Regions from separate parts of the Kitasatospora sp. NPDC048722 genome, predicted to be linked through region 3. Evidence: riboswitches for the same ligand, from Rfam matches in the RefSeq annotation. Region 3 holds a riboswitch; each other region holds the start of a gene.
The links. A riboswitch is a leader RNA that binds a small molecule or an ion and turns the genes downstream of it on or off. The one in region 3 is predicted to bind magnesium.

Region 1: it holds a riboswitch for magnesium, as region 3 does, so the genes downstream of both, AB0C76_RS29815 (CBS domain-containing protein) here and AB0C76_RS12825 (NRAMP family divalent metal transporter) in region 3, are expected to answer to the same signal.
Region 2: it holds a riboswitch for magnesium, as region 3 does, so the genes downstream of both, AB0C76_RS29635 (hypothetical protein) here and AB0C76_RS12825 (NRAMP family divalent metal transporter) in region 3, are expected to answer to the same signal.

What each region holds. Positions count from the first base shown of each region.
Region 1 is NZ_JBEZGX010000048.1:14,069-23,662, reverse strand. It holds gene AB0C76_RS29820 (hypothetical protein) at 148-879, shown strand; M-box (ykoK) riboswitch at 1,460-1,639, shown strand; gene AB0C76_RS29815 (CBS domain-containing protein) at 1,951-3,318, shown strand; gene AB0C76_RS29810 (divalent metal cation transporter) at 3,315-4,640, shown strand; gene AB0C76_RS29805 (ABC transporter ATP-binding protein) at 5,167-7,116, shown strand; gene AB0C76_RS29800 (dienelactone hydrolase family protein) at 7,556-8,299, shown strand; gene AB0C76_RS29795 (alpha/beta fold hydrolase) at 8,301-9,080, opposite strand; gene AB0C76_RS29790 (MarR family winged helix-turn-helix transcriptional regulator) at 9,153-9,572, shown strand; gene AB0C76_RS29785 (NAD(P)/FAD-dependent oxidoreductase) at 9,569-9,594, opposite strand, start outside.
Region 2 is NZ_JBEZGX010000047.1:55,310-64,903, forward strand. It holds gene AB0C76_RS29605 (cupredoxin domain-containing protein) at 1-170, shown strand, start outside; gene AB0C76_RS29610 (hypothetical protein) at 408-1,052, shown strand; gene AB0C76_RS29615 (glycosyl hydrolase) at 1,060-3,660, opposite strand; gene AB0C76_RS29620 (glyoxalase) at 3,804-4,247, opposite strand; gene AB0C76_RS29625 (hypothetical protein) at 4,302-4,799, opposite strand; gene AB0C76_RS29630 (winged helix-turn-helix domain-containing protein) at 4,846-5,322, opposite strand; gene AB0C76_RS29635 (hypothetical protein) at 5,383-5,637, opposite strand; M-box (ykoK) riboswitch at 6,020-6,193, opposite strand; gene AB0C76_RS29640 (universal stress protein) at 6,665-7,150, opposite strand; gene kdpB (potassium-transporting ATPase subunit KdpB) at 7,340-9,523, opposite strand.
Region 3 is NZ_JBEZGX010000013.1:111,371-120,964, forward strand. It holds gene AB0C76_RS12790 (FtsX-like permease family protein) at 1-1,723, opposite strand, end outside; gene AB0C76_RS12795 (ABC transporter ATP-binding protein) at 1,720-2,442, opposite strand; gene AB0C76_RS12800 (PadR family transcriptional regulator) at 2,439-2,963, opposite strand; gene AB0C76_RS12805 (hypothetical protein) at 3,393-4,049, shown strand; gene AB0C76_RS12810 (hypothetical protein) at 4,109-4,654, shown strand; gene AB0C76_RS12815 (YoaK family protein) at 4,667-5,338, opposite strand; gene AB0C76_RS12820 (MgtC/SapB family protein) at 5,387-6,121, opposite strand; gene AB0C76_RS12825 (NRAMP family divalent metal transporter) at 6,231-7,877, opposite strand; M-box (ykoK) riboswitch at 8,252-8,438, opposite strand; gene AB0C76_RS12830 (BlaI/MecI/CopY family transcriptional regulator) at 8,613-8,984, shown strand; gene AB0C76_RS12835 (M56 family metallopeptidase) at 8,981-9,594, shown strand, end outside.

The DNA of each region.
Region 1 (9,594 bases), on a different contig from region 3:
GGACCCATACCCTAGTGGCGCGCCCCCGTCCCCGGACACGCCGCGGTGCGGACCCGTCGCCCCGGCCGGTCCCGGTCCGGTTCCGGGAGCCCGCTTGGTCATAAATTGGGTACCGCGCACCAGTTCGGGACTGCTAGCGTCCTCGACGTGGCAAAGCTGAACCAGATCATCGCCGTCGAAAAAGGCGTCAAGTCCAAGTCCTTCCAGGAGCTGACCCAGGCCCACCAGGACCTGCAGAAGCCCGCGCTGCTGGCCGGGATCTCCCGCACCTACCAGCCCAAGGACGAGGAGGGCGAGCAGCTGCCGCCGGAGTCGACCCGGGTGCAGCTCAAGGCCGAGGACATCCTGCGGTCCACCGCGACGACCCTCACCCGGCTGTTCGACGTGACGGCCACCAAGGACTGGGCCAACCTCGGCGCCCGCGCCGACGTGGTGGTGGACGGCCAGGTGCTGCTCGCCCAGGTGCCCGTCCCGTACCTGCTCTTCCTGGAGAAGCAGCTCACCGACCTGTTCACCTTCGTGCGCAAGCTCCCGGTGCTGGACGCCTCCGAGTCGTGGAACCTCGACCCGTCCACCGACTCCTGGAAGACCGAGCCGGTGCGCACCATCCGGACCAAGAAGGTGCCGCGCAACCACGTCAAGGCCGAGGCCACCGAGAAGCACCCGGCCCAGGTCGAGGTCTACTACGAGGACGTCCCGGTCGGCTACTGGACGACCGTCAAGTTCTCCGGCGCACTGCCGGCCCGGCGCGTGAACGAGCTCGCCGAGCGGGTGGAGAAGCTCCAGCAGGCGGTCAAGTTCGCCCGCGAGGAGGCCAACGCCGTGGAGGTCACCGACCAGCGCGTCGGCGACGCCGTCTTCGGCTACCTGTTCAGGTAGCCGCCTGATCGCCCGTCCGGGGAGCCGGGCGGGTGCACCGAACGGCGCCGAGAACTCTCCGGGAGACCGGATGGGGGCGCTCGCGCGGTGCGAAAAAGCTGACACTGATGTTGAAGCTGACCAGGGGTCACAGTGGAGGTTCGAATCCTCCCCCCGGCACCACCGGCCGGGGTAGCCCAAGCCAGGCAGAGGCGGGCCCCGTGAATCTCAGACTCTCGCTCCAGTCTCAGCATTCGCCGCCGAACACCGGATCGACCGGGTGCGGACGAACATCGACGAATGCAGGTTCAAGTCCTGCCTGTGCCGCTCCGTGGCACGGTAGTTCAACGGCAGAACGCGTCGGTTTCAATCTGATCCGCGGCCCTTAAACGTGCCGGTGTGAGCAATTGGGCGGCACACAGGGGCCCGGGAGCAGGCTACGCTCCCGGGTCCTCTCGCCTTCCGGACACCCGCGTACGCCTCCGCACACGCGCGCGCCGACGCGCGCCCGGCGGCTCCCCCGCTGGTCGGGGCGGGGTCAAGCTCAGGTCAAGGGTTATGCCGGGGGGATGGCGAGGCCCTATCCTGTCAAGGATTCGAAAAGACACCTCGTTCGGTGAGGCGTCTTCACGGACACAGGCCACTGATCCCACCCGTCGAGAGACGCTCCGGATCAGGACAGGTCTCCCCGGCCCAAGGGGTGACCCCAAGTGGCTTCCCCGCCCGCACCGGCCGGGGACACGCCGTGGAGTGCCAAAGCTCTGACGAGTTGGGGTGCATCGGGCGGTGACGTCCGTCCACCCTGCCATGCCGCCGCGGCACCGGATCGCGGCCGAGATCGGGAGGGGGCGTGATGGACGGAAGTCCTGGCCATAGTCGGCCCTCCACCGTTTCGTTCCCGCCGTCCTTCTTCCGCCGCTCCAGGCGGCTCCTCCTTCCCTGACCCGCCGGGTCCGCTCCGCTTCCCCCCTCGCGTCCGTGTGACGCGGGAGGCCCCTGCGTGCGCCCGGTGACCCCTGCGGTCAGGGTTGGCAGTGGCATGCCACCAGGCGGCCCGATGCCCCGTCCTGCCGGGGCGAGGGGGGTTTCTCCATGGCCACCACCACACTGTTCTCGTCCGCCACGGCGCGCCTTCGCGACCGCACCGTCGAAGCCGAGCGCCGCACCACCGTCACCAAGGCCGTCCGATCGTCGCTCGTCTCGCTCGCCGGGCTGGTCGGCGGCCCGGTCACCAACCAGGCCGGCGAGGAGGTGGGCCGCGTCGTCGACGTCGTCGCCCGCCTCTACGGACCGGAGCCCTACCCGCCCGTCACCGGCCTGATCATCCGCATAGGCCGCCGCCGCGCGTTCATCGCGGCCACCACCGTCGAGCGGATCCACACCAGCGGGGTCCGCCTGCGCACCTCCCGCGTCGACCTGCGCGACTTCAACCGCAGGCCCGGCGAGGTGTTGCTCGCCCGCGACGTGATGGACCACCAACTCGTCGACGTCGACGGCGTCCAGGTCACCCGCGCAGCCGACCTCTACCTCGCCCCGCTCGCCGCCCGCACCGTCCTGGTCGGCGTCGACGTCTCGCTGCCCACCCTCCTGCGCCGCCTCGGGCCGCGCCGCTGGCAGATCCGCCCCACCCCGGACGGCGTCCTGGACTGGCAGTCCGTCGCCCCCTTCGGCGAACAGGCCACCCACGGCCCCGCCGAGGTGCGACTGCGCGCCTCCCGCTCCGCGCTGCACCGGCTGCGCCCGGCCGACCTCGCCGACATCCTGGAGGACCTCGGCCGCCACGAGCGCCAGCAGCTGCTCGGCTGGCTGGAGCCGGAGCACGCGGCGGACGCGCTGGAGGAGATGGAGCCCGCCGAGCTGGAGAACCTCCTGCGCGAGGCGCCGCCCGAGCACGCCGCCCGGCTGGTCGACGAGATGGAGCCGGACGAGGCCGCCGACGCCCTGCGCGACCTGAACCCGGGCGAGCGCGAGAACCTGCTGGCCCGGATGCCCGAGCCCGAGGCCGCCGAGCTGCGCTCGCTGCTCACCCACCGCGAGGGCACGGCCGGCGGCGCGATGACCACCCTGCTGGTCACCACCCGCTCGGCCCGGACCGTCGGCGAGGTGCGGGCCGAGCTCGCCGCCCAGGCCGAACACCGCACCGACATCGACGCGGTGACCGTCCTGGACGACGACGGCGTCCTGGTCGGCGACATCCCGCTGTTCGACCTCGCCGTCGCCGAGGACACCACCGTGGTCGCCGACCTGGTCGCCTGGCGGGCCCAGTTCGGCCCGCCGGTGACCGTCCGCCCCGACACCCGTCTCGCCGAGGCCGCCCACCACCTGGTCGCGGCCCGCGCCACCTCCCTGCTCGTGGTCGACGACACCGACCGCCCCCTCGGCCGGGTCCTGGCCGACGACATCCTCGACTCGCTGCTCCCCGAGCGCGGGCGCCTGCACTTCCGGAGGCTCCTGAAATGACCCGCGACCTCGACACCCGCCCCGACGCCGACGCGTCCGCGGCCGCGCCGGCGGGGCCGCGGTCGTCCGCGCCCGCGCCCGGACGCCGAAGGGGCTTCCGCCGGATCGCCGCCGTCGCGATGGTGGCCGGTCCCGGGCTGGTCGCGGCCAACGCCGGCAACGACGCCGCGGGCATCGCCACCTACGCCAGCGCAGGCTCGCAGTTCACCTACGGGACGCTGTTCTTCATGGTGCTCGTCACCATCGCCCTGGTGATGGTGCAGGAGATGGCCGTCCGGCTCGGCGCGCACACCGGCAAGGGCCTGGGCGCGCTCATCCGCGAGCAGTTCAGCCTGCGGCTCACCGCGCTCGCCGTGTTCTGCCTGCTGCTGGCCAACACCGGGCTGGTCGTCAGCGAGTTCGCCGGGATCGGCGCCGCCTTCGAGCTGCTCGGGGTGCCCAAGTGGGCGGTCATCCCGCCGGCCGCCGTCCTGCTGTGGTCGCTGGTGCTGTTCGGCTCGTACAAGTGGGCCGAGCGCATCTTCCTGGTGATGTCGCTGGCGTTCTTCGCCTACCCCGTCGCCATGGTCATGGGCCACCCGGACTGGGGGCAGGTCGGCGAGCACCTGGTGATCCCGCACCTGGAGCCCAGCAAGGACTTCATCCTGCTGGCCGTCGCGCTGATCGGCACGACCGTCAGCCCGTACATGCAGTTCTACGCGGCGGCCGGCGTCGTCGACCGCGGTGCCAAGCCGGCCGACTACAAGCTGATCCGGGCGGACGCCGTGCTCGGCGCGGTGTTCGCGTGCGTGATCAGCCTGACGATCATCATCGCGACCGCCTCGGCCATCGGCGGCACCGGCCCGCTGGAGTCCGCCGCCGAGGCCGCCGAGGCGCTCAAGCCGGTCGCCGGGCACGGCGCCGAGCTGCTGTTCGCCTTCGGCCTGATGGGCGCTTCCGCCCTGGCCGGCGCCGTGGTGCCGCTCTCCGCCAGCTACGCGATCGGCGAGGCCGCGGGCGTCGAGCGCTCCGTGTCGCGCAGCTTCCGCGACGCGCCGCTGTTCCTCGGGCTGTTCACCGCCCAGATCGCGCTCGGTGCCATCGTGGCGCTGACCCCGGTTGACCTCATCCAGCTGCTGATCGGCACCCAGGTGCTCCAGGGCCTGATCAGCCCGATCGTCCTGGTCTATCTCCTGGTGCTCACCAACCGCCGGTCCGTCCTCGGCGACGCGGCCAACAGCCCCCGCTACCGCGTCGTGGCCACCATCGCGGTCGTCGGCGTCGCGCTCATGTCGACGATCCTGCTGGGCCAGACCATCCTCGGCTGGTTCGGCATCGGCTGAACAACCGGAAAGCACCACCGGGCCTGTCGTCCACGGACGGCAGGCCCGGTGGCGTTCGGGGGCCCGGGAACCCCCGCACGCCGCACGACCAGCCGAACGAGTGAATCCGGCGACGGCTCCGCAGTGCCCTCCGGCCTCCCCCGCCGGGGCCCCCGCGCCTTGCGCGCCCGGCTTCCCGCCGCTCCACGGGCCTCCCGCCGGGTGCTCGAAAACACCCCGTTCGACCCGGGCTCGCCCGGGGAGCAAATCGCTTGAACGGCGGGCTCGAACAGCACCATCATCGGACCTCCGCCGCCCGCCGCGCAGCCTCAACTCCGGTGTCTTCTTGCCCATTTGGGCTACACACGGGCTGCCCGGCGACGGCTTTGCACGTCCGTTCACGCGCCTGGAGGAGCTGTGGAGAATCCCCCTACCCCGGTGTTCGGCGACCCCCGCGAGGAGGCCGACGCATGAGCGAACGAAGTGAGCGAATCATCAGATGGCGCGCATGGGCGAATGCCCCTGCCGAGCGAAGCGAGGTGGGAGCATGAGCGCCCCGACCCAGCAGTCCGCCGACGGCGTCAACGCGCCCGACGACGCCGACGAGGAACTCACGTGGCTGGCCGACCGCCGCCGCATCGAGACGATCGAGGCGATCAGCGTCGGCGCGATGGCCCGCCGCCTGCCCACGCTCGTCGTCCGCGCCTTCCGCCTCGGCTGGCGCATCGACCGGTTCTCCGTCGCCCTGCTCCTCGCCTGCCAGGTCCTCTCCGCCGTGCTCGGCGCGACCGGCCTGCTCGCCACGACCGGCACCATCGCCGCCCTGTTCGGCCCCGGCCGGGTCGGCGACAAGCTCGCGCACGCCGCGCCGTCGATCCTGGTGATCGCGGCCGCGGCCGGCGCCCGCTCGCTGCTCGGCATCACGATCCGCACCATCACCATCCACCTCTCCCCGCGCATCTCCCGGGAGGCCGAGGCGGCCGTCCTGCGCGCCACCGTCGCCGCCGAGCTCACCGCCTACGACACCGCCGGCTACAACGACGAGCTGGACGCCGCCGACCGCGGCGCCGACGTGTGCGTCGACATCGTCGGCGAGGCGCAGAACCTGATCGCCTCCGTCGCCTCGCTCATCGGCGCCGCCGGCGTCCTGACCGTCCTCCACCCCCTCCTGCTCCCGCTGCTGGTACTCGCCGCGCTCCCGCAGGGCTTCGCGTCGGTGCGCGCCGCCCGGGTCCAGTTCCTCGCGAACCGGGCCACCATCGGCGACCGCCGGATCATGGCCAATCTGCGCTGGTACATCCACGTCAAGCGCAACGCCGACCAGATCCGCTCCGACACCATGGGCGACTTCCTGCTCGAGAAGTACGAGCACGTCGGCCGCCGCCTGGACGCCACGTCCCGCCGGGCCGCACTGCAGAGCGCCCGCGTCTCGGTGCTCGGCGCCGCCGCCACCGGGCTCGGGACCGCCCTCGTGTGGGCGGCGATGCTGTGGCTCGTCAGCACCGGCCGCATGGGACTCCCCCAGGGCGGCGCGGCGGTGTTCGCGCTCGGCGCGGTCGGCACCAGCCTGCACGGCATCGTCGGCTACGGAGCCGACCTGTTCCGCACCGGCATGTACCTCGACGACTGGTCCACCTTCCTCGACACCGCCGGCGGCCACCGCCTCCAGCGCGGCGACCGGGTGCCCGAGCCCCCGCGCCGCATCGCCGTCGAGGACCTCCGCTACGCCTACCCCTCCTCCGAACGCACCGCCCTCGACGGCGTGAACCTGCACGTCGAACGCGGCGAGATCCTGGCCCTCGTCGGCGAGAACGGGTCCGGCAAGACCACCCTCGCCAAACTCCTCTCCGGCCTCTACCTGCCCACCGCCGGATCCGTGCGCTGGGACGGCCACGACACCCGCGACCTCGACCCGCACGCCCTGTGGCACCAGGTCGCCGTCGTCCCCCAGGACTACGCCCGGTGGCCGCTCACCTGCCGCGACAACATCACCCTCGGCCAGCCGGCCGCCGACGGCGACGCCGCCGTGCTGCGCGCCGCCGAGGCCTCCGGCGCGGCCGAGGTCGTCGCCAAGCTCCGCCGGGGCCTGTCCACCCTCCTGGCCGTCGAGTGGATGGGCGGCGAGGAACTCTCCGGCGGCCAGTGGCAGCGCCTCGCCATCGCGCGCGCCTTCCACCGCGAGGCCGGCCTCCTCGTCCTCGACGAGCCCACCGCCGCCCTCGACCCGCGCGCCGAGCACCGCATCTTCCGCAACCTGCGCGCCGTCGCGCAGGAGCGGGCGGTCGTCCTCGTCACGCACCGGCTCACGAACGTGGCCGTCGCCGACCGCATCGTCGTCCTGGAGGACGGCAGGGTCCTCCAGGAGGGCACCTTCAGTGAGCTGGTGGCCGAGAAGGGCGGCCGCTTCCGCGAGTTGTGGGACCTCCAGAACGAGCGCAGTGGCTTGCCCGCCCAACGCGTCAGCCCGTCCTGCGAGAACGAGGGACCCGTCCGGTGAGCGGCTTCCGGGGGTCAGCCCGCCGGTGGCCGGGTGATCCGCTCCTCGAACCCGTGGTGGGCGCAGACCTCGTCGTTGAAGGCCGGGACCTCCTCGAAACCGGCCGAGCGGTACAGGCCGGTCGCGGCCGAGGTAGTGGTCGTGGAGCACGCCCACGCGTTCGGTGACGGTGCGGTTGAACAGCCGCACGCGGGCGATCCGTGCCGGATCAGAGCGGGTCGAATCGGTGGCCCGGTCGCGCCCGGCGGGCTAGGGTGGGCCGCGATGACCACCGGGACGGCCTTGCGCCACACACGGATTGCTGCCCCGGCGCTCCGCTGAGCGCCGGACGGGCCGGTACGGGCCCGCGGTTCGATCGAAGGCCCGGCGCGTGCGCGCGGGCCCCGCCTCCGTCGTGTTCGACCCCAGGTTCGACACACCGACCACGACAGGAGACTTCATGCCCACCCGCACCGCGACACTGCTGATCCCCACCCCCGACGGCCGGGCCGACGCCTTCGCCGTCTTCCCCGACCACGGCGGGCCGCACCCCGGGGTGCTCATGTACCCCGACGCCTTCGGCATCCGCCCGGTGATCCGGGAGATGGCCCGCGAGCTCGCCGGGCACGGCTACTACGTGCTCGTGCCCAACTTCTTCCACCGGCACGGCCCGTCGCCCGTCGAGCTCCCCGAGTACATCGACGATGACGTCCGGGTCGGAATCATCGGGCAGTTGATGCCCCTGGTCCGAGCACACACCACGGACCTGACGCTCCGTGACGCCGACGCCTTCGTCCGGTTCCTCACCGCCCGGCCCGAGGTCGCCGCCGGACCGGTCGCCGTGACCGGCTACTGCTTCGGCGGCCTCCTCGCGCTGCGCACCGCCTCGGCCCACCCCGGGCAGGTCGCCGCCGTCGCCGGGTTCCACGGCCCGGTGGCCGCCGAGGGGCCCGACGGCCTGCACCGCCTCCTGTCGGCCATCACCGCCGAGGTCCACCTCGGCCACGCCGCGAGCGACCTGTCCCCCGAGACCCTCGCCGCCCTCGACCGGGCCCTGGACGCGGCCGGCCTCAGGTACACCTCCGAGATCTACCCCGGTACCGTCCACGGCTTCACGATGTCCGACACCTCGGCCTTCGATCCGGAGGGCCTGAAGCGCCACTGGGAGCACCTGCTCCCGCTCCTCGACCGCGCGTTGACGTAGGTCACCCCTTCCCGTGCAGGTGGGCGTCGATCAGGGCGAAGGTCGCCTCCGGCTGTTCGATCTGCGGGAGGTGGCCCGCCCCGGCGATGAGCTCGAACCGCCCGTCGCCGAAGGCGTCCGCGTACGCCGCGCCGTAGGCAGGGGTGACGATGCGGTCGCTCTCGCCCCACAGCACGAGGGCGGGCACCTCGACGCGCGGGAGGCGGTTGAGCAGCTTGGGATCGTACATGTAGGGGTCGGCCGCGAGGACGCGCATGGTGGCGATGTTGGCCTGGTGGGCGGCCACCTGGTCGGCGGAGAGGCCGGCCGGGTCGACGAAGAAGCGGTCGGGGTCGTGCCAGGAGTGTTCGGCGGCGGCGCGGGCGTCGAGGGCGAAGAAGTCGGTGATCGGCTCACCCTCGATCCGCACGCCGACGGCGTTGATCAGGACGACGCCGGTGACGATCCCGGTGGTGTCGAACGCGGCCATCTCGGCCGCCGTCCAGCCGCCCAGCGAGGAGCCGATGACCAGGACGTCCTCCAGGCCCCGCTCGTGCAGCATGCGGAGGTAGAAGAGGGCGAGGTCGTCGACGCCGGCCAGCCAGTCGGGGCGGGGCGTGCCGTTCCAGCCGGGGTGAGTCGGCGCGATGGTGTGCGCGCTGCGGGAGAGGTGCTCGGCGAGGCCCGCGACCGTGTGCGGGCCCCCGCCGCCGTGCAGCAGCAGGACCGGCCTGCCCTCTCCGGCTTCGGAGAAGGTGACGGGAAGGTCGCCGTACATGACGGTGGTGTGGAAGAGGTTCATGGCCTCAGAGTAACTAAATATCTTTATATAAGCTAGCTTGGCTATCGGGCGGACCCGACCTAGACTCGCCCCATGCATGGTGAGCTGCAGGTTCTCGGACGAGCGGTCAAGCAGGCGCAGTACCGGCAGCACCGGGCGCTCGACACCGCCCTCGCCGCCGTCGGCACGACGCTGGCCCAGTGGGACGCCCTGCGGGCGATCGGCCGCTCGCCCGGGGCGTCCGCCCGCGCACTCGCCGCGGCGACCTTCCAGAGCGAGCAGGCCTTCGGCACGCTCGCCGGCCGACTGACGGCCCAGGGCCTGGTGGAGCGCCGGCCGGGGCACGGGCGGCGCATCGAGCACCACCTCACCCCGGCCGGCGAGCAGGTCCTCGCCGCCGGGCACCGGGTCGCCGACGAGGTGCTCGCCGAGTGCTTCGCCCCCCTGCCGCCCGGGGACCGTGCGACGCTGCTCGACCTGCTCCGGCGCCTCGGCGGGGAAGCGGACGGTTAATCGGCCCGGCGGCCGCGGTACG
Region 2 (9,594 bases), on a different contig from region 3:
TGAACACCGACGCCGTCGAACACACCCTCACCGCCCAGGACCGCACCTTCGGCACGGCCCCCATCGCCCCGGGCGCCACGGCCACCGTCACGGCACCGGCGCAGCGCGGCCCGTACTCGTACCAGTGCACGTTCCACCACTTCATGCGGGGCATCCTGACGGTGGCCTAGGCTCGTCCTCCTGCACGCGGGGAGGGCTCGGAGCGTTGCCGTCGGCCGACGGGGCGTCGGATCGATCCTGGCCGCTCTGCGGCGTGTACCCATGGCCGATCCCGTTCCGTAGCCATAAGTTCACTGGTCACGAGTGCTGCTCCGCCTGCACCCCATGCTCTACAGTGCTGTAGAACTAAGGGCTGGTAAAGCCGGCGCCAAGGCGGGGGCGACGCGAACAGCGAACGGGGTTGAACCATGGAAAGACCGCTCCGGCTTCCTCAGCAGGACCGGGCCGACTTCGAGACGGTGCTCAGCAGGGCGCTCGCCGGGGCGGCGGTGCAGGCCGCGCTGCGGGCGACGGGGGAACAGGCACACGGGGTCGAGCGGTTGCGGCGGTGTGCGCGGGACAACGCGGAGTACGTGCTGGCCGCCGCTGCGCCCGAGTACGAGCGGTACGCGGGGCTGCGGGCGGATGCCGACGCGGAGGCGCGGCTGCCGGTGGACGCGCCTGCGCCGGAGCGGGCTTCGGGGTGGCTGGGGGTGCTGGCGGTGATCGTGCCCCTCGTCTCCGGGGCCGCGGCCGGGATCTTCCTGCTGCTCGGCTACTCGCTCGGGCTGGCCGACGACTCGGAGGTGTTGAGCGGGGCGCTGGTCGGCGCCGGGTGGGTCGCGGCCGGGGTGGCGCTGGTGAGTGCGCTGGCGGGTGGGATCGGGCTGGCTGCCGAGGCCTCGCGCTCGCGGGGGGCCTCGGCCGGGGACGCCGGGGGTCCGGGGGAGTTGGCGCTCGCGCGGGACGCCTGGCGGACGGCGCTCGCGGAGCGCGGGATGGTGCCGTACCTGGTCGCGCAGGCGAACGCCGGGCGCGGCGGGGCCGCCGCCGCGCCCGGGTCGCGGGTGTAGGGACGGGTCAGCCGTCGCGGCGGGTCTTGATGGCCCAGATGCCGCGGCCGAAGGTGGCGGCGTAGAGCTTGCCGTCGGGGCCGCTCCTCAGCTGGAGCACCGACGTGGTCGGCAGGTCCTCGCCGAGGACCTTGAACCGGCTCTCGCCGGGTGCGCGGTAGAACGCGGCGACGTCGGTGCCGAGGGCGATGCCGCCGTCGGGGAGCAACCTGACGGTGTCGGCGGGGACGTCGGGCAGGTTGGCCGAGATGTCGGTCCAGGTGGTGCCGCCGTCGTGGGACTCGAAGAGGTGGCCGATGCCGGCGCCGGGGCCTTCCGTCCAGGCGCGGGAGAAGCCGGAGAAGGCGACGACGACGTGCTGCGCGTCGTTCTCGTCGACGGCGAAGGACGAGACGTACCGGTTGGGCAGGGTGCCGTCGACGGGCAGGTTCAGCTGGTGCCAGCCGGTGCCGTCGGTCTTGCCGACCGCGATGCCGCGGGTGAAGCCCTGGTTGTTGCAGGGGCCGCACCAGCCCGCGTACACGGTGCCGTTGACGGTCGCGACCGCGGTGGCGACGTGGCCGGCGCCGAGGTCGTACGCGCTGGTCCACTCGCTGCCGCTGCGGATCGCGAAGCCCTTGTTCTGGACCCAGACGTGCCGGCCGCCGGCGACCCACGTGTTGACGTTCCTCGGGTCGGTCGTCAGCGGGGCGATGAAGCGGGCGGCGTTGGCGTCCTTGTCGGGCGGCGCGACCTCGAAGGACGTGGCCTTCGCCGGGTCGGTCAGCCAACTGCCGTTGTTCACCGCGCAGTTCTGGGTGACCCACATGTCCAGGTAGACGTACTCCTGGGCGATGTTGCAGCCGTTGTTCGGGTCGACGATGGTGTCGCCGCCGTCGCCGCCGAAGTTGGAGCCCATCACCTTGTCGTGGGCGCGCAGGATGGACTCGCCGTTGTCCTGGAGGCCGCCGCTGACGATGACGCCCCGGCCGGACGGGTCGGCGGGGTCCTTGCCGACGCCGACCGAGTAGTACTGGAGGGTGTCGATGGTGCCGTCGGCGAGGGAGGTCCAGTCCTTGCCGTGGCCGTAGGCGTCCAACTGGCCGTTCACCGGGCGCCGGTAGACGCCGCCGTCGTTGCCGACGTAGACGCTGGTGCGGCCCCGGTAGGTGCCGATGGCGGCGGCGTGCTGGTCGGAGTGGGTGGTCGGCGAGCAGTCACCGGTCTGCTTGGCCGGGTCGATGCTCCAGCACGGGAACGGGTTGTTCCAGTACGGCGCCGCGGTGACCCACGAGCCGCCGCCGTCGGTGGTCTCGAAGACCTCTTCCAGGCCGGCGTAGACGTGGTCCGGGTTGGCCGGGTCGACCTGGAGGAACTGGTTGTACCAGGACTGGATGCCGGGCTGGTAGCCGGCACCCTGGAGGGCCGAACCGGAGTTCCTGAGCTTGTCCTTGTCCGCGATGAGCGTCCACGGGCCGGACGGCGAACCGGACCTGGAGACGTAGACGCCCTTGAGTCCGGTGTCCGGGTTGCTCGCCATGACCGCCGGGGACTCGTCGATCGCGTAGTAGCGCGAACCGTCCGCCGAGCGGGCGAAGGTGACGTCGCCGACGTTCGCGGCATCCGTCGGCAGGTCGCCGAGCGAGCCGACGCGCTGCCAACTGCCGTCCGCAGCCTTGCTGTAGAAGCCGTTGTAGGTGTCGCCGCTGCGCCAGCCGACGGCGAGGACCACCTTGGACGGGTCCTTGGGGTCGATCGCGATGTCGTTGGCGATGTTCTTGTACGGCGCGCTCGGGTCGGCCGCCTTCGAACCGCCGGGCAGGTAGTCCGGGTTGGGCGCGAACTCCAGCGTCCACGGGCCGGTGAGCGTGGTCGTGGAGTGGCTCCACACGCCGCGGCTGGTGGCCGCCCACACCTTGTCGCCGGCGAAGCGCAGCGCGTGGATGGTGGTGGACTCCAGCTCGGCGCCGCCGACCCGGTCCCCGGGCTGGAACGTGCCGTGCTTGGGGTCGGCGAGGACGTACACGCCGGTGCCGACGTACGTGGTGGCGCCGGTGTTGGCCTCGCCGGTGGCGTACCAGAGGCGGCCGGAGCCGTCGAGGTCCAGCGTGCCGGTGGAGAGCGAGGGCAGCTTCTCGGCGATGGGCTCCCAGTCTCCGCCGCCGGTGCGCGAGCGGAACACGCCGCCGTCGGCGCCCCCCGCGTAGACGTGCCCGTCGTCGTCGGCCGCGAGGCCGGTGATCCGGCCGGTGACGTCGCCGGAGCCGCCGCTGGAGTTGGAGTTGACGTCGCGGTAGCGCGGGTCGTCGGCGTTGTAGGGCTTGGTGGTGACGTGCTCCCACTCGCCGCCGGTGCGCGGCAGGGACTTGAGCTGCGCCCAGGCCGCACCGTACGCGCCGGGGGCGACCACGCCGGGGGCCGTGCGGGCCTCGGTGAACTGGGCGGTGGACTCCATGGAGTCGTGCGCGTCGTCGCTGCCGCCGTCACCGCCGTCCGTCGTGCCGTCGTGGGTGGTGGCGGTGGTGGTGGGCACCGGGACGGGGGCGGCGAAGGCCTGGGTGGTGGTGAGGCCGATCGCGGTGAGGGTGACGGCGATCGCGAGCAGCCGTCGGTGTTGCCTGTCGGGCACGGTGGAGTCCTCCCCTGGACGTTCCGCGGTGCGCGGTCGCGCACCTGGCGGAGCATTCGGAAGCCTGTCCGCCGGAAGCCCGGGGGAGGAAGGGGATTCGGGTAAGGAGACGTTAAGGAGCTTGCGGTTTCAATCAGTTGTCGTCAACTGTATGAAGGTTCCCGGGAGGACCCGGTCGGCTTCTCGGCGGTCGGCGCGGGCTGTTGGGCGTGCTGCTGCGCGGGTTGCTGCTCGACGAACTCCAGCAGGTTGCCGACCGGGTCCTGGGTGTAGAAGCGGCGGTTCGGCGGCAGCGAGGTGTCCCACACGACCAGTGCGCCGGAGGTCTCCAGCCGGCCGGCGAAGGCGTCGATCTCGTCGACGGCCAGGCCGGGGTGGGCCTTGGTGGTCGGCCGGAAGGCGTCCTCGATGCCCAGGTAGAGCCGGACGCGGCCACCGTCGGCGGCGAACCAGCAGCCGCCGCGCGCGGCGAGCGAGGCGGGGCGGGGGAGCTCGGCCATCTGCAGGATGTCGCCGTAGAAGGCGCGCAGCATGGCCTCGCTGCCGGGCGGAGCGGCGAGTTGGACGTGGTCCAGGGCGGTGATCACCGAAGGGTTCCTCTCGTGGTGCGACGCGGGGGCCGGAGTTGGTGGGCGCGGTCGTCAATGGCGCTGCGACGGTGGTGGGTTGGGGCCGGGCCGGTGCCGTCCCCGGCGCCGCTCGCGGACGGCGTCCACGAGCAGTCGGACGGTCGGGACGGGCAGGTCCAGCCGGCGGGCGATCCACGGCGCGGTGTGACCGCCGAGGGCGAGCACCCAGGCCGCGTAGAGCTGGTTGAGCTGCGGCCCGTCCTCGGCGAGCAGCAGCGGGCGGACGGCCTCCATCGGGAAGCCCTCCAGGGCGCGGGTGCTGTAGACGGGGCCGTCCGGGCCCGGCGGAGGCAGCGGGAGCCTTCGCCGGGCCGCCAGACGGCGGCCGACCAGCAGCGCGGCGACGAGCAGCAGGCCGGTGGCGGCGGCGCCGATCAGGGCGGCGCCGATCACCGGCCGCTCCGGGTCCGAGGCCTCGCTCAACGCGAGGCCTTCGAGGACGAGGAGCGTCAGGACGACGAGCAGCCCCGCCGCCTCGCCGCGCCGCGGGAGCAGCTTGCCGGGAGTCATCGGAAACCTCATCGTGGAGGTGGGGAAGGTGAGTTGGCTGAACGGGTCAGGCTGCGGCGGCCAGCCGGGGGTCGTACTTGTAGCCGACCTGGCGGACGGTCGCGAGGGCGGGCCGGTGTCCGGGGCCGAGCTTGCGGCGTATCCGGGCGATGTGGGTGGAGATGGTGCGGGTGTCGCCGTTGTCGGGGCGGCCCCACACGCTCTCCATCAGCTGGCGGCGGCTGTGCACCCGCAGCGGGTTGGCGACCAGGTGGGCGAGCAGCTCGAACTCCATGAAGGTGAGGTCGACTTCGCGGCCGTCGACGGTCGCGACCCGTTGCTCGGGGTCGATCGCCAGCCCGTTCGGCGGGGTGTCGTCGCCGGTCCGCACCCGGGTGGCCCGGACGGGGGACTGCGCGGGGACGGGCTGTACGGGGGAGGCCTGCGCGGCCTTGGCCGCGGGGGCGCTTGCCCTCGTGACGGCGCGGAGGGCGGCCCGGTGGTCGGAGAAGATGACGTCGAGCCGGGGGTAGCGGACGGCCATGACGGGACTTCCTTCGGCGTGAATCTGCTGGTGGAGTGGGTGGCGGAAGCGGACGGGTGGTCAGTACTCGGCATGCCGGCGGGCGCACGGCCGCGCCGTCCCGTCGGCGGCGGTGACGGTCTCCCATCGGGCCCGCAGGCGCACCTGAGGCCCGGCCGGGGCCTGCGAACCGATGGCCTGGAGCACGCTGTCGGCGATCGGGCCCGCGGCGATCGGGCCCGCGGCGATCCGGCCGAGGACGCCGGCGGGGGTGGCGCGCAGGCCGCGGGGCGGAGCGGTCCGGGGGGCGGGGTGGAAGGAAGCGGCGACGGACATGGCGACTCACCTCGGGTTCAACGGTCGGCGGGCGTGCGGGGGCATGCCCCGGCCGGGCGTGGCGTGGGGTTGGCAGGTTGACGCGCGAGCGCGCCTCGCAGCGGGCGACGGTGGCCCCCTGCGGGCACGACACCGCGACCCGGGGCGGCCTGTCCGATGTGGGGCCGCGCGGGCGAGGTGGGTGCGACGGGACGTCAGAAGCGCTGCGCGATAGAGGTGTTCAGCGTCTGCCGGAGGCGCGCTCGGGCACACGGGAACGGGGCTGACTGTGGCCCGGACTGCTACTGCTGTCCATGTGATCGCCTCCTTCCGGTCGGGCGCACCACGGGCGGCGCGTTCATCGACTCGGCAGGAGCTCGCCAACCTGCCCCCCGGGGCGGCCGGCTCACCCCAACTCGTCAGAGCTTTGGCACTTCACGGCGTAATCCCCCCTTGGGGGAAGCCACTTGGGATCAACCCTTAGGTCGGGAAGATCTGTCCTGAACCTGGGCGTCTCTCGACGTCGTCGGGTCAGTGGCCTGTGTCCGTGAAGACGCCTCACCGAACGAGGTGCCTTTCAAACACCCGAAAGCATAGCCCGGAACCGCGCGACCCTCGACACCTTTGTCGAACTTCTGACACGAACTCCCGACACGTACTCCCGGTGCGAACACCCTCCCCGGGGCGCATGGCGTTCGAGTGCGACCTGATGACGGTGGGTGCGAGGGGATCCTCGGCGTGATCGGCGGCTCGACGGGCGGCTACCGCGCTCGGGCTCGGCATGGTGCACCCGCAGGCCGTCCCGACCGTGGTCCCCGCTCTCCGGCTGCTTCGGGGCGAGCACAGCCTCGCGACCCGGACGCGGCTGCTGCCGCCCTCGCTCACGTGGCTGAGCGCCCACCTCAACGCTCCTTCTCCAGAGGGGCGTTGACATGACGCCGCCCCCGTCCGGGCGGATCGGACGGGGGCGGCGCAGGGGGCTCGCCGGGCCGGCCCCGGTGGCCCTGGCCGTGGTGCCGCGGTGCGGTGGTGTCGCGGTGCGGTGGTGTCAGCGGGCGAGGAGCGGAAGCGGGGCGCCCGTGCGGGCGGGGAGTTCGAGGCGGGTCAGGAGTTCGGACGGGGACACCTCGATGACCCGGCAGCCGGCCCGGTGGCGGCAGTGGCGGGCGACCGACGCGTGACGCAGCCGGTCGAGGCGGCGGCGGGTGGCGGCACCGATCACGAGGAGGTCGTCCGGGCCGGTGACGGTGCCGACCAGGGCGGGACCCGGTTCGGAGTTGACCACCACGGGGCGGACGACCAGGCCGGACGGGTACCCGCCGTAGGCCTGTTCGAAAGCGATGTCGAGGCGCCGGCGGGCGGCGTGCTCCAGTTCGGACAGCGGCCGCAGCCCGTCCCGGTCGTGCACGGTCCAGGCCGCGACCGGGACGAGGGTGGCTCCGAGTCGGGCCGCTTCGCCGACGGCGTGGTAGAGGGCGGCGAGACTGCTCAGTGATCCGCTCAGGCCGACGATCACTCGGGTGGTCCCGGTCATGGCCGTTCGCCTCCGTGTGGTTCCGTGTCTTCGGTTCCGTCATGTCCAGTGAACCCCGGAACCATCCGGTCCGCGCCGCCGCTGACGCCGCCATGACGCGTGCCGCCCGCATCTTGACGGCCCCCTGACAGCCGCGCGTACTAGTAGCACCGGCGCCGGCACCGGCACCGGCATCCGGACGGTCGCTGATCAGCCCAGTCCCGGGACGAACTCGATCAGCAGGTCGATCGCCTTGATGCCGAGGAACGGCAGGACCAGCCCGCCCAGCCCGTACACCCGCAGGTTGCGCCGGAGCAGGTCGGTGGCCGAGGCGGGCTGGTAGCGGACGCCGCGCAGGGCGAGCGGGATCAGCGCGACGATGATCAGCGCGTTGAAGATGATCGCGGAGGCGATCGCGGACTGCGGGCTGTGCAGGCCCATGATGTTGAGGTGGTGCAGCCCGGGGTAGGCGTTCGCGAACATCGCGGGGATGATCGCGAAGAACTTGGCGACGTCATTGGTGATCGAGAAGGTGGTCAACGCGCCCCGGGTGATGAGGAGTTGCTTGCCGACCCGGATGATGTCGATGAGCTTGGCCGGGTTGGAGTCGAGGTCGACCATGTTGCCCGCCTCCTTCGCCGCCGGGGTGCCGGAGTTCATGGCGACGCCGACGTCGGCCTGGGCGAGGGCGGGGGCGTCGTTGGTGCCGTCGCCGGTCATCGCGACCATGTTCCCGGCGGCCTGTTCCTGGCGCAGGTAGGCGAGCTTGTCCTCGGGGGTGGCCTCGGCGAGGAAGTCGTCGACCCCGGCCTCCTCGGCGATGGCCTTGGCGGTGAGCGGGTTGTCGCCGGTGACCATGATCGTGCGGATGCCCATCCGCCGCAGCTCGGCGAAGCGTTCGGCGATGCCCTCCTTGACGACGTCCTTGAGCTCGACGACGCCGAGCGCGCGGGCGCCGTGCCGGTCGTGCACGGCGACGAGCAGCGGGGTGCCGCCGTCCCCGGCGATCCGGTCCACGAGCGGTTTGGCCGCCATCGGCAGCCGGCCGCCGGACTGGACGACCCACTGGGCGACGGCGCTCGCGGCGCCCTTGCGGATGAGGCACGTGGCGCCGTCGGGCCAGCTCAGGTCGACGCCGCTCATCCGGCTGTGCGCGGTGAACGGGACGGGCCGCTGCTCGCCGAGCTCACCGGGGGCCCTTGGCGGCACCCAGTACTGACGGTTCGTCAGTTCGACGAGCGAGCGCCCCTCCGGCGTCTCGTCCGCGACCGATGCCAACTGCGCGGCTTCGGCGAGCTGTTCGGTCGTCGCGCCGGGCAGTGCGTGCAGGGCGACGGCCCGGCGGTTGCCGTACGTGATGGTGCCGGTCTTGTCGAGCAGCAGCACGTCGACGTCCCCGGCGGCCTCGACGGCGCGGCCGGAGAGGGCGACGACGTTGCGCTGGACGAGTCTGTCCATCCCGGCGATGCCGATCGCGGAGAGCAGCGCGCCGATGGTCGTCGGGATGAGCGCGACCATCAGGGCGCACAGCACGACGGTGGTCTGCGGGGCGTGCGCGTAGATGGCCATCGGCTGGAGGGAGACGACGGAGAGGATGAAGATGATGGTGAGGGACGCGAGCAGGATGTTGAGCGCGATCTCGTTCGGCGTCTTCTGCCGGTTGGCGCCCTCGACCAGGCTGATCATCCGGTCGATGAAGCTCTGCCCGGGGCGGGAGGTGACCCGGACGACCAGGTGGTCCGAGAGCACCCTGGTGCCGCCGGTGACGCTGGTGCGGTCGCCGCCGGACTCGCGGATGACGGGGGCGGACTCGCCGGTGATCGCGGACTCGTCGACGCTCGCGACGCCCTCGACGACCTCGCCGTCCTGCGGGATCACCTCGCCGGCCGACACGAGCACGATGTCGTGCAGCATCAACTGCTCAGCGGGGATGACCTCGTGGCGGTGGTCGCGGGTGCCGACCCGCCAGTGCAGCAGCCGCCGGGCGGTGGTGCCGGCCTGGGCGCGGCGCAGCGACTCGGCCTGCGCCTTGCCCCGGCTCTCGGCGACTGCCTCGGCGAGGTTGGCGAACAGCACGGTGAGCCAGAGCCAGAAGCTGATCACCCACGCGAACACGCTCGGGCGGGCGAGGGCGGTGAGCGTGGTGAGGGCCGAGCCGGTCTCGACGACGAGCATGACCGGGTTGCGGGCCATCGTGCGCGGGTGCAGCTTGCGGACGGCGGCGGGCAGGGCCTCGGCGAGCTGCTGCCGGGTGATGAGGGTACGTCGGCCCGCCTTCGGGTCCTTCGGGCGGTGGCTCGGGCGTGGCGGCTCGGGAGCGGGGGGTTCCGCCTGGCGGAACCGGTTCTCCTGGTGGGCGGTGGTGTCCGGTGGGGTGAGGGCCGAACGGCGCATCGTCTCGGGGACCTTCCGGGCTGCCCCGCACAGCGGGGCGGCGGGCTCGGGGGAGCGGCGGGAACGGCCGA
Region 3 (9,594 bases):
CCATGCGCACCGGCAGCGCGGCGGCGTCCTGCGCGGAGACCGGAGCCGCGGGCCACTCCTGGGAGCTCGCCTCCCGCAGATCGACGAACTGCCAGAGCGGGACGAGGGCGACGGCCGCGCCCGGCGCGCAGTGACCGATCACCGGGACCTGCGCCAGCTCCGAGCAGAGCACCAGCGCGGGCGCGGGCACGGGCTGGGAGCCGTGGTACTCCCGGCCGAACCCGGCCGGGTTGTCGTGGGCCAGCGCCAGGCCGCGGAAGCCCGGCACGGCGCGCGCGGCGGCGAGCAGGGAGTCGGGCACGGCGCCCATCACGTCCGAGCGGAACAGGTCGAACGACGGGGCGTGGACGACGGCCTTGCGGACCTCGGGATCGCCGCTCAGCGCACCGCGGTTGGCGTTGATCGTGCCGATGACGCTCACCGTCGAGGTGACCACGAACAGCGCCAGCACCAGGCCCGCCACCGCGCGGAACCCGGCCTTCGGATCGTCCGCGAGGCGGCGCACCGCGATGAGCGAGGCCGGCCGGCTGGTCCGCCGGGCCACCGCCCGGGCACCGACCATCGTCAGCCACGGACCGGCGACCACGAGGCCGAGCATCACCAGCAGGAAGCCGGTCAGGTACGCCGCCGACTGACCGTTGGTGGTCGGCGGGCGGTGGTCGACGAAGTAGCCGAGCTCGCCGAGCCCGGCCAGCAGCGGGACCACCCGCCAGGCGCGCGGCGGCTTCGGCGTCACCCGGCGGGAGACGCCCAGCGGCGAGATCGTGACCCGCCGCAGCGCGAACCGGGCGGCGAGCGCCGCCGCCACGGGCACGCCCACCACGGCACCGAGCACCTGCGGGGCGGTCAGGGTCAGGTCGGAGGTGAAGAACCGGCTCCCGGTGAACGGGACGTCGGCCACCAGCGGGCGCAGCGCCGCGTAGAGCGCGAAGCCGAGCGCCGTCCCGGCCACCGACGCGACCGTGGACTCGACCGCCGAGATCACCGAGACCTGCCGGGGAGTCGCGCCCACCAGCCGCATCGCGGCGAAGCGCTGCTCGCGGGTGGCGGCGGACAGCCGGGTCGCGGTGCCGATGAAGATCAGCACCGGGAAGATCAGCGCGCCGGCCACCACGGTGAGGATGAGCGTCATCGCGTCGCCGCGCACGCCGTGGCCGAAGCAGTCGTTGTCGCAGTCGGCGGGCAGGGTGGTGGCGATCGTCGTGATCTGCCGGGCCCGCGGCCCCGCCTTGACCTGGTCCGCCGTGCGGCCGATGACGACCGTCAGGCTGTCCGGGGAGGGCAGCGCCGCGTCGCCCAGGGTGCCGGCCAGCCGGCCGGGGAAGCGGTCGCCCAGCTGGACGGCCGGGACGTCGCGCAGCAGCTTCTCCAGCGCGGGCGAGGCGAAGTACTCGCCGGGGGCCGGGAGTCCGGTCAGACCCGGCGGGACGGGCGAGGCGGGCCCGGTCGGGGCGACCTCGACCTCGAAGACCTCCTTGCCGTCGTAGAAGTCGCCGTGCGCGTACCACCAGAGCGGGTCGACGGCGGCCGGCGCCTCGGCACGGCTCCTGGTGCCCGAATTCATCCACAGCTGGCGCTCGTTGGCCCGGCCGATCGCGTTGACGCTCGCGAGCGTGGAGAGCAGCAGGCCGACGCCGATCGCGACGGCCGCCGCGATCATCGCCAGCCGGGCCAGCGCCTCCCGGCCGCCGCTGACGGCCAGGCGGAGCGAGAAGGCGATCACGGCGCCACCGGTCCCGTCGACGGCCGGGCCGCCTGCCCCGCCGACGGTCCCGCCGGGAGCACCCGGGCCGAGCCGTCGCGCACGATCGCCTCGCGGTCGGCGTAGGCGGCGACACGGGGCTCGTGGGTGACCAGGACGACGGTCGTGCCCTGCTCGCGGGCCGAGACGACCATCAGGTCCATCACCTGCTCGCCGGTCAGCGAGTCCAGGGCGCCGGTCGGCTCGTCGGCGAACAGCACCTGCGGGCGGGCCACCAGACCGCGGGCCAGGGCGACGCGCTGCGCCTGACCGCCCGACAGCTCACCGGAGCGGCGCTTCTCCAGGCCGTCCAGGCCGAGCCGGGCGAACCACGGCCGGGCGTCGGCCAGCGCGGCGGCGCGGCGCACGCCGTTCAGCAGCAGCGGCAGGGCGACGTTCTCCTCGGCCGTCAACTCCGGCACCAGCTGGCCGAACTGGAACACGAAGCCGAAGCGGTCCCGGCGCAGCGCGCTGCGCTGGGCCTCGGCCATGGTGTCGATCCGCTGTCCGTCGAAGTGCACCTCTCCGGCGTCGGGCACCAGGATGCCGGCCAGGCAGTGCAATAACGTCGACTTGCCCGAACCGCTCGGGCCCATGACGGCCAGCACCTCGCCGGCCTCGACCGAGAGACTGGCCCCGCGCAGCGCGGGCGTCTCCCCGAAGGACAGGGCTATGTCGCGGGCCTCGATCACGGCGGTCATCGCCGCACCTCCGCGGCGAGGGCGCCCAGGCGGGCGGCGGTGAGGTCGATCCAGCGCAGGTCCGCCTCCAGGTGGAACAGGCCGTGGTCGGCGAGCAGGGCGTCCACCAGGGGGCCGGTGCGGCGCAGGTCGGTGAGCTCGCGCATCCGGCGCAGGTGGGCGGCGCGCTGGGTGTCCAGGTAGTCCTGGGCGTCGCGGCCGAGCATCAGGGCGAGCACGACCTTGGTGAACAGGGTGCTCTGCAGGTTGGGTTCGGGCGCGACGGGTTCGGTCAGCCAGGTCTCGAACTCCGTAGCGCCGGTCTCGGTGATCACGTAGCGCTTGCGCTCGGGTCCGTCACCGGGCTCCGCCTCGCCGGCGACCACCTTGCCGTCGCGGGCGAGGCGGCCGAGCGTCGCGTAGACCTGGCCGTACGGGAGGGGCTTGCCGCGGCCGAACAGGGCGTCGTAGTCGCGCTTGAGGTCGTAGCCGTGGCTCGGCTCCCGTTCCAGGAGCCCGAGCAGGGTCAAGGGAACACTCATGGGGAGGACCATACCCCACGCGTATACTCTGAGTGTATATCCGGCGAGAACAAGCCGGTGACCTGGCGCGACGTCAGAACCCCGGACACGGCGGGCAGGGGGCGGGCCCCACACCCGCCCCCTGCCGCACACCACGGCCCGACGCCCCCACGCGAACCGGGCCGGCCGCGCCCAGGCACGGGAGGCGCGACCGGAACCAAGCCTGCCCCGCCCGCACCGCCCTGCCGAGGGCCGAACGTCCCGTTCCGGTCACCCGGTTCCGGCCGTCGCGGCCGCCGCCACCTCCACCGCCACCGGTGCCCGGCCGTCACGCGCCGCGTTCGTGCGAACCCGCACGGCACTTGTGCCCGGGCGGGCACGGGGTGGACATTGGGTAACGGAACGCCGCTCACCACCACACAGCCCCACCGCTTCTGAGGAGCCGTCATCGTGTCCAGCAGCCCCCGCCCGGCCCGGCCCGCGTCGCTCCCGCGGCGGATCGGCCGCCAGCTGCGACGGGCCCTCGGCGGACGGCGCGAACCGCTCGCCCGGTCCGTGGACCGCTCCCGCGCCCGCGCCTGGACCGTCGCCGCCCTGGGACTGCTGCTCTCCCTCGCCCTCGCCACCGCCGGCGCCCTCGCCAGCTACCGCTCCGCCGCATCCCAGGCCTCCGCCGACCACGGCCGGTTCCACCAGGTCGACGCCGTCGTGCTCGGGCCGCCCCAACACGGCTCCTCCGGCGGCCGGTTCGCCGGCGGCGGGTACGACAGCCGCGTCGAGGCCGAGGCCGGCTGGACGTACCCCGACGGGCAGCCGCACACCGGCACCGTCCAGGCGCCCCGGACGGCGGCCGTCGGCAGCACCGTCCGCATCTGGGTCGACCCCGGCGGCGCCGTCGCCGCTCCCCCGCTCGACCGTGCCGCCGTCGCCGTCTCCGCCGCCTGCATCGGCGCCGGCACCCTGCTCGCCCTCGTGGCGCTCGTCGTCGTCGGGCTCCGGCTCCGGCTCCGTGCCCTCGAACGGCGGTCCGACGAGTCCTGGACGCGCTCCTGGGCCCGGCTCGAACCCCTCTGGAGCGGCCGCGCGGGCCACCGGCAGGACGACTGAAACCGACCGGGGCCGATCCGCGTCTCCCCCGTCAGCCAACCGCACCCGGGGGACCGCACATGAACAACCGTCGCACCGCTCTGGCCGCCGCGCTCGCGCTCGGCCTGGCCGCACTCGTCACCGGCTGCGGGCCGGACGACCCGGACCCCGCGCCCGCGGCCGCCCCGCCGGCGCCCACCACGGCCGCCTCCGGAGCACCCGCACCCGCCCCCACGGCGAGCGCGGCACCCGCCACGCCCGCACCGACCGCCTCGGCCGCGCTCAAGCCCTGTCACCCCGACCCGGCCCGGCCGGACTTCGTCAAGTTCGACTCCGCGACCACCACGGGCGGGGTGACCAAGGTGAACCTGACACCGGTGAGCTGCGGCTACCAGGCGGAGAACGAGGAGCTCGTCGAGTACACGCCCACCGGCGACGCCACGGGCTATCAGCTGACGAGGAACGCGGTGGTGCAGGTGGTCGAGTTCACCGGCAAGGGCACGAAGGAGCGCACCATCACGCCGGCCGAGCTGGCCACGTACAAGCTGGCCAGCACGCCCTACTTCGCGGTCCACCGCAACGAGCAGGGGAAGATCACGGCGATGAAGGAGATCTACCACCCCTGAGACACGCCCCGGTCAGGGCCGCGCCGCCCAGGGCGGGGTGGTGCGGGAGGGGCGGTGGAGGACGGCCGCGACGGCGATCAGGAGGGCCGAGGCCAGGGCCAGCGCCGTCGGGACGTTCGCGTGGAGGACGAGCAGGGCGCCCAGCAGGGCCCCGGCGAGCATCCAGACCGCGGAGGCCAGCCGGCGGGGGCCGGAGCGGTCGGCGGCGAGGGCGGTGATCGTCATGGTCAGCACCGTCGTCGTCAGGTCGGGCACCTTCAGCGAGCGCACCACCGCGTTCTGGCCGCCCATCGCCAGGGCGAGCAGCCCGATCAGCGCGTAGCGGACCGGGCCGGCGGTGTGCCCGGCCGCCACCGCCAGGACGGTGCTCGCGACGACGAGCGCCGCCTGGGCCACGACCGCCGCCCGTAGCAGCCGTCCCCGGTGCTCGGGCAGGCGTCCGGCGAGGTGCCCGCCGGCCAGGGCGCCGGCGAGGAAGGCCGCGAGGGCGGCCAGCGAGGCGGTCGCGGAGAGGTTGGCCGCGCCCGCCAGGGCGAAGCCGAGGAACACCACGTTGCCGGTCATGTTGGCGACGAAGACGTGCCCGAGCGCGAGGTAGCTGACCGCGTCTACCACGCCGGTGACGACGGTGAGCACCAGCAGCAGCGGCACGAGCGGCCCGTGCCTGGGGTCGGGCGTGAGCATCGGGCCTCCTGGTGGTGGGCGGTCTGACGGTCCTTCCGTTCTACTCCCTCACGCGAGCGCCGGGGCGCCGGGGTCGTCCGATTCGTCCTCGACGCGCCAGTGGAGGTCGCGAACGCCCGGTTCGAGGGAGAGCCGGGTGACGACCTGCTCCAGCGCGGGGGCGACCTGGCCGGGGACGGCGACGGTCGCGCGCAGGCTGGTGGCCTCGCCGGTGTCGGCGCGGCGGGCGCGCAGGCCGGTCGGGGTGAGCCCGGAGGCGGCGAGGGACTGGAGCAGCAGGGCCCGGATGTGCGCCTCGGACTTGCGGTCGCACTCCAGGTGGACGGTCGCGCGGTTGGTGGAGTCCGGGTCGCTGCCGGCCTGCGGGGCGCGGTCGAGCAGCCGCCCGGCCGGGCGCAGCACCAGGTGCACGGCGAGCACGGCGAGGGTGCCGAGGACGGCGAGTCGGAGCTTGCCGGACGCGGCGAGCACCCCGACGGCGGCCGAACACCACAGCGTGGCGGCGGTGTTGAGGCCGCGGACGCCGGCGCCGTCGCGCAGGATGACGCCACCGCCGAGGAAGCCGATGCCGGAGACGACGTACGAGGCGACCCGGGTGGGGCTGCCCGTGTCGCCGACGGCCTCGCTGTAGAGGACGAACAGGGTGGCGCCGGCGGCGACCAGGGCGTTGGTGCGCAGGCCGGCCATCCGGGCGCGCCACTGGCGTTCGACGCCGATCAGGGCGCCGCAGGCGACGCCGGTGGCCAGCCGGACCAGGAACTCGGCGGTGGTCAGGGTGTGCACGGCGGCACCTCCTACGGAGAGACTGCGGGCGGACGGGAGGGGGAGGAACGGAACGGACGGGTGGCGGGACCTCAGCCCGCCCCCGTCCGTTCGGTGGGCTTCCGGCGGCTCAGTGCCCCAGGGCGGTCTGGACGACCTTGATGATGACCATGATCATCGCGATCAGCAGGTAGGCACGCAGGGCGCCCATGCCGACCTTGCGGGCGGTGGACATGACCGGCTTCTCCAGGGACTCCAGCGGGGGCATCCGCCAGTTCCCGCGCCCGGTGCGGTCGATCGGGTCCTCCTTGGTGCCGCTGCGGCCGAAGGTGAAGAAGTACCCGGCGACCAGCACGCCCGCCACGCCGCAGCCGGCCATGATCCACAGGATCGCGTCCGAGCTGATGTCCGGCCAGACGACGGCGGCGGTCAGGATGAGCGACAGCATGACCAGCACGCCGACCACGGCCGAGGTGAAGGCGTTCGTCTTCGGGCCGTTGACCCACGGGCCGAGGACGGCCTTGTCGTTGCAGAGCAGCAGCAGGAAGACGGTCGCGGAGGGCAGCAGCACGCCGGCGAGCACCTGGACGAACTGCGTCATCAGGCCCTGGGTGTACTCGGTGGACAGCAGCGTGATCGCCGCGGCGACCACGACCAGGCCGGCGTAGATCCCGTAGAAGCCCTTGGCACCCTTCACGCCGCGGTGCAGCGAGTGCTTGATGCCGAAGACGTCGCCGACGGCGTAGGCGGTGGAGAGCGAGACCGCGAAGGCGCCGATGATCGAGGCGTCCAGCAGGGCGACGGCGAACAGCACACCGGCCAGGCGGCCGGCCTTGTCCTCGATGCCCCTGGCGACGGCGGCCGCGTCGGAGAACTGGCCGAAGCCGTCGGTACCCGCGAACGCGGCGGCGGTGAGGCCCATCATCGCGGCGGCGCCGACGATGACCACGGCGATCCCGATCCACAGGTCGACCTTCTCGTACCTCATGAAACGCGGGGTGATGCGCTTGTCGATGACGTACGACTGCTGGAAGAACAGCTGCCAGGGGGCGACGGTGGTGCCGACGATGGAGATGATCACCAGCATGACCGCCGCGAGCCGGCCCGAACCGCCCGGCATGCTCGGCACCACGAAGTCGTGGGCCATCTGCGAGGTCTTCGGGTGGACCATGAAGTAGATCGGCACCAGCAGCAGCGAGCCGGCGCACAGCGTGACGGCGACCCGCTCGAAGCGCTGGAAGGAGCCGGTGAACGCCGAGGCGATGATGATCGCGGCGGCCAGGACCACCGAGGCGGCCTTCGGCAGGCCGAGGTAGCCGGCCGCGAGGGTGACGCCGATGAACTCGGTCACCAGGGTCAGGGCGTTGAGCAGGAAGAGGTCGATGACGCTGAACGCGCCCCAGAACCTGCCGAAGCGCTCCAGGATCAGCCGCGCGTGGCCGACGCCGGTGACGGCGCCGAGGCGCAGCACCATCTCCTGGTTGACGTACAGCACGGGGACCAGCATCAGCAGGGTCCACAGCAGCTGGGTGCCGTAGTTCTGGCCGGCCTGGCCGTAGGTGGAGAAGGCGCCGGCGTCGTTGTCGCCGACCATGACGATCAGGCCCGGGCCGATGATCGCCAGCAGCGTCTTCAGCCGCACCGAGAGGCCCCGGCGGGGCGCGTCGTCGTCCAGCCTGATGGTGCCGAGGGCACCCTTGATGTCACCGATGTGCGCGTCGTCCAGCACCGCGCTGCGAGCGGCGGGAACCTTCGGGTCGAGCATGGCGTTCGCCATGGTGGGTCCTCCCCGCCCCCTGCCTTGAGGGGGCCGTCAGGGGGCACGCAGCAGTAATCCCCCCTGCGGACGCGCGACACCGGGCCGCACGGCGGCGCGAGCCGGGACAAGGCCGGTCTCGGGCGTCGCGCTGACATGACGGTGCGTCAAGTCGCTTGCGTCAGGGCATGGTTGAGCGCACCACGGAGCGCCTGACGGAGCGTTCGCAGGAAAGGTTGTTACCGCGTGCCGGAGGTGTACGAGAGCATGCGGGGGCAGGGGCGACTGTGGCCCGGACTACTGCAGTCCATGTTTCTCGCCTCCTCCCGGCCGGGGGGCGCACCGACTGTGCGCCGCATCGCGACACGGCAAGGAGCGGACCGGTCCCGTCGACCGGTACACCCCAACTCGTCAGAGCTTTGGCACTTCACGGCGTAATCCCCGGCCGCAACGGGCGCTGCGGGGAAGCCACTTGGGATCAACCCTTAACTCGGGAAGATCTGTCCTGAACCTGGGCGTCTCTCGACGTCGTCGGGTCAGTGGCCTGTGTCCGTGAAGACGCCTCACCGAACGAGGTGCCTCTTCAAACCTCGAAGAGCATACCCCCGTGCGGATCGCCGTGGGCCACTTTTCCGGTTTCCTTCGACACCTTTGTAGAACTTTGACGCAGGAGGACGCAGGACGTCGGCGACGTCGAACGCCGTACCATGGGCGCCGTTCCAGACGGCGGCGGCGAGGAAGGGGAAACGGGCGGTGCTGCGCGGGTTCGGCGACCTTGAGGCCGAGATCATGGACCGGCTCTGGTCCTGGGGCCGGCCGGCCACGGTGCGCGAGGTGGTCGACGACCTCCAGCAGCAGCGGCCGGTCGCCTACACCACCGTGACCACGGTGGCCGACATCCTCCACACCAAGGGCTGGCTGCGCCGGGACAAGGTCGGCCGCGCCTGGGTGTACGAGCCGACCTGCACGCGCGAGGCGTACACCGCCCGGCTCATGCACCAGGCGCTGGAGACCACCCACGACCGCACCGGCGCGCTGCTGCACTTCGTCGACGCCATGACCGGCGACGAGGCCTCCGCGCTGCTGGCCGCACTGGAGCAGGTGAAGGCCCGGGACGACGAGCGGTGACCCTCGCGCTGCTCGGCCTCTACCTGGCCGCGACCGGTCTCGCACTGCCGCGCCGGCTGGCCGGCTCGGCCCGGCTCCAGGCGCACCCGGTGGCGGGCACCGCCCTGTGGCTGGCACTGATGGCCTCGTTCGCAGTCGCGCTGCTGCTCGCCGCCCACCACGCCGTCGAACCCTTCGCCCACGAGCCCGCCGGACTGCTCGGGCTCCTCCCGCACGCCGAACCGGCCCCGCCGCTGGCCCCGCACACCCACGACTGGTGGCTGCTCGCCGCCGGGGCCGCAGGGCTCGCCGCGGTGGTGGCCGCCGTCGGCGCGCGGGCCGGACGGGCTCGCCGGCGGCACCGGAAGGTGCTGGACCTCGTCGCGGTGCGCGACCGGCGCTGGAACGCGCTGGTGCTGGAGCACGCCCACCCGGCCGTCTACTGCCTGCCCGGCCGCCGCAGCCGGGTCGTGGTCTCGCGCGGCGCCCTGGAACTCCTCGACGAGCGCCAGCTCGCCGCCGCCGTCGCGCACGAACGCGAGCACATCCGCGGGCGGCACCACCTGCTCCGGCTGCCGGCCGACGCCTTCGCGCTCCTCCTCGGCCGCCTGCCGCTGGCCCGCCTGGGACG